DNA from 2 places in the Subdoligranulum sp. APC924/74 genome. Region 2 is predicted to be linked to the other one. Evidence: predicted binding sites of a transcription regulator. Region 2 holds the regulator's gene; the other holds the start of a gene.
What was found. The regulator Rex, encoded in region 2, represses fermentation and respiration genes when NADH is low (regulators of the CRP and FNR family bind a similar motif). The targets are predictions, from matches to a motif close to ATTGTTAANNNNTTAACAAT.

Region 1 (3,419 bases), on a different contig from region 2:
TTCCAGCAGGTCGCTCTGCAAAATAACGTCCCACAGGGGCTGGTTGTTCTGGCGACTGACGTTCAGCATTGCTTTAACGGAAGAATATGCCATAATCACGCGCCCTCCCTTGTTTCGGTCTGCTGCGCAAGGTTCAGACCGGTCACTTTCACAATGCCCTGCATGCCGCGCAGTTCGGCAATTAAGGTGTCCGGCAGGGGCTGGTCACATTCCAGCACCATTACGGCATAGCCCCCGGCGGTGGAACGGTACAGCTGCATGGTGGCAATGTTGATGCCCCGCTGCGCCAATGCGGTGGTCACTTCGGCCACATGGCCGGGGGTATCCTGATTGTGAACGATCAGGGTGTTGTGGTCGCCGCCAAAGTTGGTGGTAATGCCGTCGATCTGGCAGATGTTGATGCGCCCGCCGCCGATGGAAGCACCCATTACTTCCAGCTTGCGGCCGCTCACCCCTTCCAGCCGCAGCAGGGCGGTGTTGGGGTGGGCACCGCGCAGCACCACGGTGCCGATGGTATAATCCAGCCCGGCCTGCTGCGCCAGGGAAAAGCTGTCCGGGATGCGTTCATCGTCTGGCAGCATGCCCAGCAGCCCGGCCACCAGCGCACGGTCGGTACCGTGGCCGCGGCCTGTGGCGGCAAAGCTGCCATGCAGCAGGATCTCGGCGGTTTTTGGGGTTTCGCCCAACAGGTTGCGCGCTGTAAGCCCAATGCGCACCGCGCCAGCCGTGTGGCTGCTGGAAGGGCCTGTCATCACGGGGCCCAGCACATCAAATAAGCGCATGACGTTATCCCTCCTAGAGTGTACCTGAAAAGTCGAAAATCTGGCCTATTTCTTTGCTTTCAGATACACCTTATAAAAACCGGGCTGCGCGCCGCGGTTTTGGCCTGATAGTTAAAAAGGCGCGGCCAAAAAACAGGTCGCGCCTCATTGCAAAAACAGTATAGCATATCGCGCAGGTGTTTGCAAGTGGGGGACAGCACGGAAGAAATGCCCAAAAACTTTAGAAACTTTTGGGCGGCTTAACAGCAAAGTGGAATTTTCACAATAAAGCGGATACAAAAGCCCAAAGACGGCAGGGTAAAACGATGTTATAATTATAACAAAGGCATGGAACGGGCTGCGTACAGCGCGTGCCCAAGAGCAAACCATGCACAGAAAACGGAGGTAATACCATTATGGCTGACCGCATTGTTTTGAATACGATCTCTTACCATGGCCATGGTGCAATCGAGAACATTGTTCCCGAATTGACCGCCCGCGGCTATAAAAAGGCTTTTGTCTGCTCTGACCCCGACCTGATCAAGTTCGGCGTTACCGGCAAGATCACTGCCCTGCTGGATGCAGCCAGCTTCCCCTATGCTGTTTACAGCGAAATCAAGCCCAACCCCACCATCCAGAACGTGCAGGACGGCGTTGCTGCTTTCAAGGCAGCTGAGGCGGACTGCATCGTGACCATCGGCGGCGGATCCTCCATGGATACTGCAAAGGCTATCGGCATCATCATCAACAACCCCGAATTTGCGGATGTCCGCAGCCTGGAAGGCGTTGCCCCCACCAAAAAGCACGCTGTGTTTACCATTGCCGTACCCACCACCGCCGGTACCGCTGCCGAAGTTACCATCAATTATGTCATCACCGATGTAGAGAAGAAGCGCAAGTTCGTCTGCGTGGATACCAACGATATTCCTGAAATCGCTGTGGTTGACCCCGATATGATGTCCAGCATGCCCAAGGGTCTGACCGCCGCCACTGGTATGGACGCACTGACCCATGCCATTGAAGGCTACATCACCAAGGGCCATTGCACCATCTCTGATATGTTCCACCTGGAAGCCATCAAGCTGATCTCCGAGAACCTGCGCGGCGCTGTGCAGAACACCCCGGAAGGGCGCGAAGGCATGGCTCTGGGTCAGTACATTGCCGGCATGGGTTTCTCCAATGTTGGCCTGGGCATTGTCCACAGCATGGCACACGGTTTGTCTGCTCTGTACGACACCCCGCATGGCGTTGCCTGCGCCATCATCCTGCCCACCGGCCTGGAATACAACAAGAGTGTTGCAGGCGAGCGTTACCGCGCAGTCGGCAAGGCTATGGGCGTGACCGGCATTGACGAGATGAATGATGCCGAAGCCGCTGATGCAACCATCGCAGCCGTCAAGCAGCTGAGCGCCGATGTTGGCATCCCCGCAAACCTGCATGGCATCCTGAAGGAAGAGGACATCCAGTTCCTGGCAGAGTCCGCTTTTGCCGATGCCTGCTGCCCCGGCAACCCGCGTGATACCAGCGTTGAGGAGATCAAGGAACTGTACAAGGGCCTGCTGTGATCTTTCGATGAACTGAATCTATAATTACCGCCCCGCATGCTGTCCACTGCTGCATGCGGGGCGGTTTTTCGTGGCAGAAATATTGAGGGATGCTGCGATTTTAATGTTTCATTGACGAAAACAGCGTGACATGCTATAGTATAACTAACCAAACAAGAACCATGCAGCGGTCAAACAACAAATGAAAGGCAGGGAAGATCGTGAGCCAATTTTGGAACCAGCTGAAAGACCGGGTGCAGGCAAGGGGAGCGCAGGCCAGCAGCACCATTGGCATTATTGGCGGAGCAGATGGCCCAACGGCGGTATTTGTCAGCACGAAGCCCGACAGCTGGCTGGGCACCCTGCTGGGGCTTCTGCCGTGGGGGACGGGAATAATTTCCGCAGGCCTGCTGCTGGGCTGGTGCCATAAGGATAAAAAGCGCCTGCTGCTGCCGATGATCCTTTCTACCGTTGGCTGCGCCGTTGGGGCGGAGCAGGCTGCTGTTCAAGCAGCGGCAGTGTGGCAGGCGGCCAGGCATATGCCGGAGATCCCCATGCCCGGTGCCATGCTGCGCACAGCGGCAGCCAACGCGTTCAGCACCGGGCTGTGGTTCAGCGCGGCCACGCTGGTATGGTCTCTGGCGGTGCTGTTCCGCCGCCGCGCATCCTGAACTGCATCCTTGTGCCGCACCGTATAATAAAAGCCGGAGTATACCCGCAAAACGCTTGTGGAAACACGCCGGCTATTTTTTGAAAAAAGCGTTAGTTACAACTAACATATGTAACGGCTTTAACGGGGCTGCTCATCCCCTTTGCGTTTGTAGAAATAGACGATATTTTCGACGTTTCAGATACACCCTAGATAGGGGGATTATTGAGGTAAATGTTGGGGTAGAGGTGCGTTTAGATAAACCAAAAACCCGCATATCTTACGCAGATACGCGGGTTTTTGTTGGCGGAGTAAGAGAGATTTGAACTGCATTTTTGTTGCAAATCTAATGTAATCAAGTACAATCTTTTACAAATAAATTTCGGTACGCCGCTTCTTATTTGCAATTTGGTGTAATTGGAAAAAATGGAGCTTTATTTTGTTGTGGGTAAAGTTGTGGGTAAA
Region 2 (3,419 bases):
TATGTGTTTTTACTGTTTTTTCCGTTTTTGGCGGAACTTGAACGTGCCATGCTCTCCCTACCTCTTTACTATAATATGCGTATATTCAGGCTGCCCTGTTCAGCGGGCAGCCATTGTTGATTTGCTTTGGCGCGGCGGGCCCTGCCCCCGTTTTGAACGAAAGTTCGTTCGCCTTTTATCTGGCAGCGGGCGGCCATTAAACAGCATCCGGCGGCCCCGCATAAAGAGACTTTCCGCGCAGTGATTTTATCTGCCATCCGCCACGGCGGCTGTGCCGTGCTGTTTTGGGCAGGGGCATACTGCCCCTTATAGCATAAGGTATATTGTAGCATGAAAACGCCCGCTTGTAAAACCCCTTTCTCTTTCTATTTTCATCAAAGCCTTTCCGCCCACCGGCGGGCAGCGCCCCCTCAATATCCGGTTTTCCCGGCGTCGATTTCGGCATACAGGTAGCGCAGCGCATCGCCCAGGTTGCCGATGGCATCGATCAGCCCCTCTTCCACAGCCTGTTCCCCGCCCAGCACGGTACCCATATCCATCACCAGCTCCCCGGTATTGTGCATCAGCTGGGTAAAGCGCTTGGCGCTGATGCCGGAATGCCCCGCCACAAAGCTGACGATGCGCTCCTGCATCTGCTCAAAATAGCGCAGGGTCTGGGGCACCCCCAGCACCATGCCGGAGTGGCGCACCGGATGCACCGTCATGGTGGCGGTGGGCACAATAAAGCTTTTGCGGGCCGAAACCGCCAGCGGGATGCCGATGGAATGCCCGCCGCCCAGCACCAGTGTTGCGCTGGGCTTGCTGACGCCGGAGATCAGCTCCGCCAAAGCGAGCCCGGCTTCCACATCGCCGCCCACGGTATTCAGGATGACCAACAGCCCCTCAATGGCGGGGTCCTCCTCAATATCCACCAGCTGGGGGATCACATGCTCATACTTGGTGCTTTTCTGGTTATCGGGGGCCAGGCTGTGGCCCTCAATGGTGCCGATCACCGTCAGGCAATAAATGGCATGGCGGCCCTTGGTGGCAGGCACAATGCCGCTGTCCGTGATCAGGTCATGTTCCAGCCGCATGCGCTCCACATCCTTGGCGACCTTGGCAGCATGGGGGGCGGGCTGTTGTTTTGGGGTACGGTTTGGCATGGCGGGGGTCCTTTCCTTCCGACAAAATCGGTGCGCCGGGCAGTGCAAAACCCGGCTATACCCTGACAGTATGCCCCGCTGGTACGCTTTTTTATGCACAGAGGGGCGCGACTGGGCAAAAAAAGCGCGGAAAAACTTAGATAAAAAATTGACAATCGGCACAAGATTGATTATACTTTTACTAGAATTTACATCGGAATCACACAAGAGGCAGGGCGTTCCCTTTACCCCTGCCCGGAGAACGGGAGATTAGTCTTTATGTCATCAACAATGCAAAACAAAGCATCGTTACCCGTGATCAAGCGGCTGCCCAAATATTACCGCTACTTGAGCAACCTGCAGGCAGATGGGCGTGATAAAATTTCTTCCAGCGAGCTGGCCCGCATGATGGGCACCACCGCCAGCCAGGTGCGGCAGGATTTCAACTGTTTTGGCGGTTTTGGCCAGCAGGGCATCGGCTACAAGGTGGATGTGCTGCTTACCGAGATTGGCAAACTGCTGTTTGGCAACGGCGAGCTGCTGCCTACCGTGCTGATCGGCGCCGGCCGCCTGGGCACGGCGGTCTCCAGCTTTATCAGCCGCGATACCAACGGCTACAAGCTGATTGCCGCGTTTGATATCAACCCCGCCCTGGAGGGCAAGGAGATCAGCGGCGTAACCATCCGCCCGCTGTCCGAGCTGGAAAGCTTCTGTGCGGCGCACAAGCCGGTGGTCGCCGTGCTGTGCGTGCCGCGCCAGAGCGCCATGGACCTTTCGGACGAGCTGGTCCGGCTGGGTATTCAGGGCTTCTGGAACTTCAGCCACTATGATCTTTCGGTCGTTTATCCGCAGGTCACAGTGGAAAACGTCCATTTGGGCGACAGCCTGATGAGCCTTGGCTACCGGCTGCGCAGCCATGATGAATAAAAGCCGGGCACACAGCACGTGACTGTTTCCGGCGGGGTGTACCCCAGCGCCTGCCCTGGCATGGGTGCAGGATCCTGTGGTACACCCCGATTTTCATGCTGTTTTTTACTTTATTTTAATAAGGAGCCAAACATGGCAAAGCTATATTACCGTTACGGCGCAATGAACAGCGGCAAAACCACGGCGCTTTTGCAGGTTGCTTTCAATTATAACGAACGCGGCATGCGGGTGCTGATTCTGAAAGCCAGCGTGGACACCAAAGGCGGCGATCATATTGTTTCCCGCCTGGGGGTCAGCCACAAGGTGGATGTGCTGGTCAGCCCGGACATGGACATCCTGGATATCGTCCGGGCCGATACTGCCGCCCATGGCAGCGCCCCTGCCTGTGTGCTGTGTGACGAAAGCCAGTTCTTTACCCCGGCGCAGGCCGAGCAGCTGTTTTTGGTCACGGTGGACCTGAACATTCCGGTCATCTGCTATGGGCTGCGGGCGGACTTTATGAACCGCGGCTTTCCCGGTTCCACCCGCCTTCTGGAGCTGGCCCATACCATCGAGGAGATGAAAACCATCTGTGCCTGCGGCCGCAAAGCCACCTGCAACGGCCGCAAGGTAAACGGCGAGTTCGTGTTTGAGGGCGCCCAGGTTGCGATTGACACAGTGGATGCTGTAGAGTATCAGAGCCTTTGCCCCCAGTGCTGGTACCGGGAATACCGCGCTTTCCTGAAACGCCACCCCGCGCACCAGTGATCCATTCTTTTATTTCAATCTGTGTTCCGCCCTTTTATATAAGGCAACACCGCACAATTCCCGCCTTGCGGCTTAAGCACCGCTTCGGCAGCTGCGGCACGGCATCTGCGTTGCCAAAATGCTCGATAAGACATCCAGTATTATCTGCGCTTTTGGCTTAGCATCTGCCGTACCTCGCTCGCCGTATCGGCACTTAGAATTATGCGGTATTGCCTTAAGTAAATGACAACATATATGGCACAAAAGCCGCTGCCCAGCCTTGCAGCACCGCTTTTGTGCCATTTTTGTTTCCAACACTTTGCGGCACAATTTTCAGAGCACCAAAAGGCCGCATATACAAGATATGTTTTATGTGCAGCAATTTCCATTCCATTTTTCGCACATATTTTGCCATCGCGAATATTTTTTAGCATACTGTATTTCTTCCCATTGCAAATTTTGCACGAATGCGCAAAAGAAGTGCGCTTGCGTACATTTTTTGCGTTACCGAATTTGTGCGTTTGTTTTCTGTGATTCATTCAGCATTTTACACGTTTTCCCCTATAATTTCGTTGTAACCGTTTGTAGCATATACAAATACGCACAAATCGCCTCACTTTATGCAAGATTTTGCCGTAATTTTTG

Region 1: a site for Rex is predicted at 1,087-1,106, ahead of fucO (lactaldehyde reductase). Genes of this name have one in related genera too.

The regions. Positions count from the first base shown of each region.
Region 1 covers NZ_PSQF01000003.1:83,818-87,236, forward strand. Annotated here, with positions in the region: gene sdaAA (L-serine ammonia-lyase, iron-sulfur-dependent, subunit alpha) at 1-93, opposite strand, end outside; gene sdaAB (L-serine ammonia-lyase, iron-sulfur-dependent subunit beta) at 96-782, opposite strand; gene fucO (lactaldehyde reductase) at 1,178-2,326, shown strand; gene C4885_RS02330 (hypothetical protein) at 2,527-2,976, shown strand.
Region 2 covers NZ_PSQF01000007.1:4,576-7,994, forward strand. Annotated here, with positions in the region: gene C4885_RS03735 (ClpP family protease) at 411-1,073, opposite strand; gene C4885_RS03740 (redox-sensing transcriptional repressor Rex) at 1,401-2,048, shown strand; gene C4885_RS03745 (thymidine kinase) at 2,181-2,795, shown strand; gene C4885_RS03750 (hypothetical protein) at 3,010-3,189, opposite strand.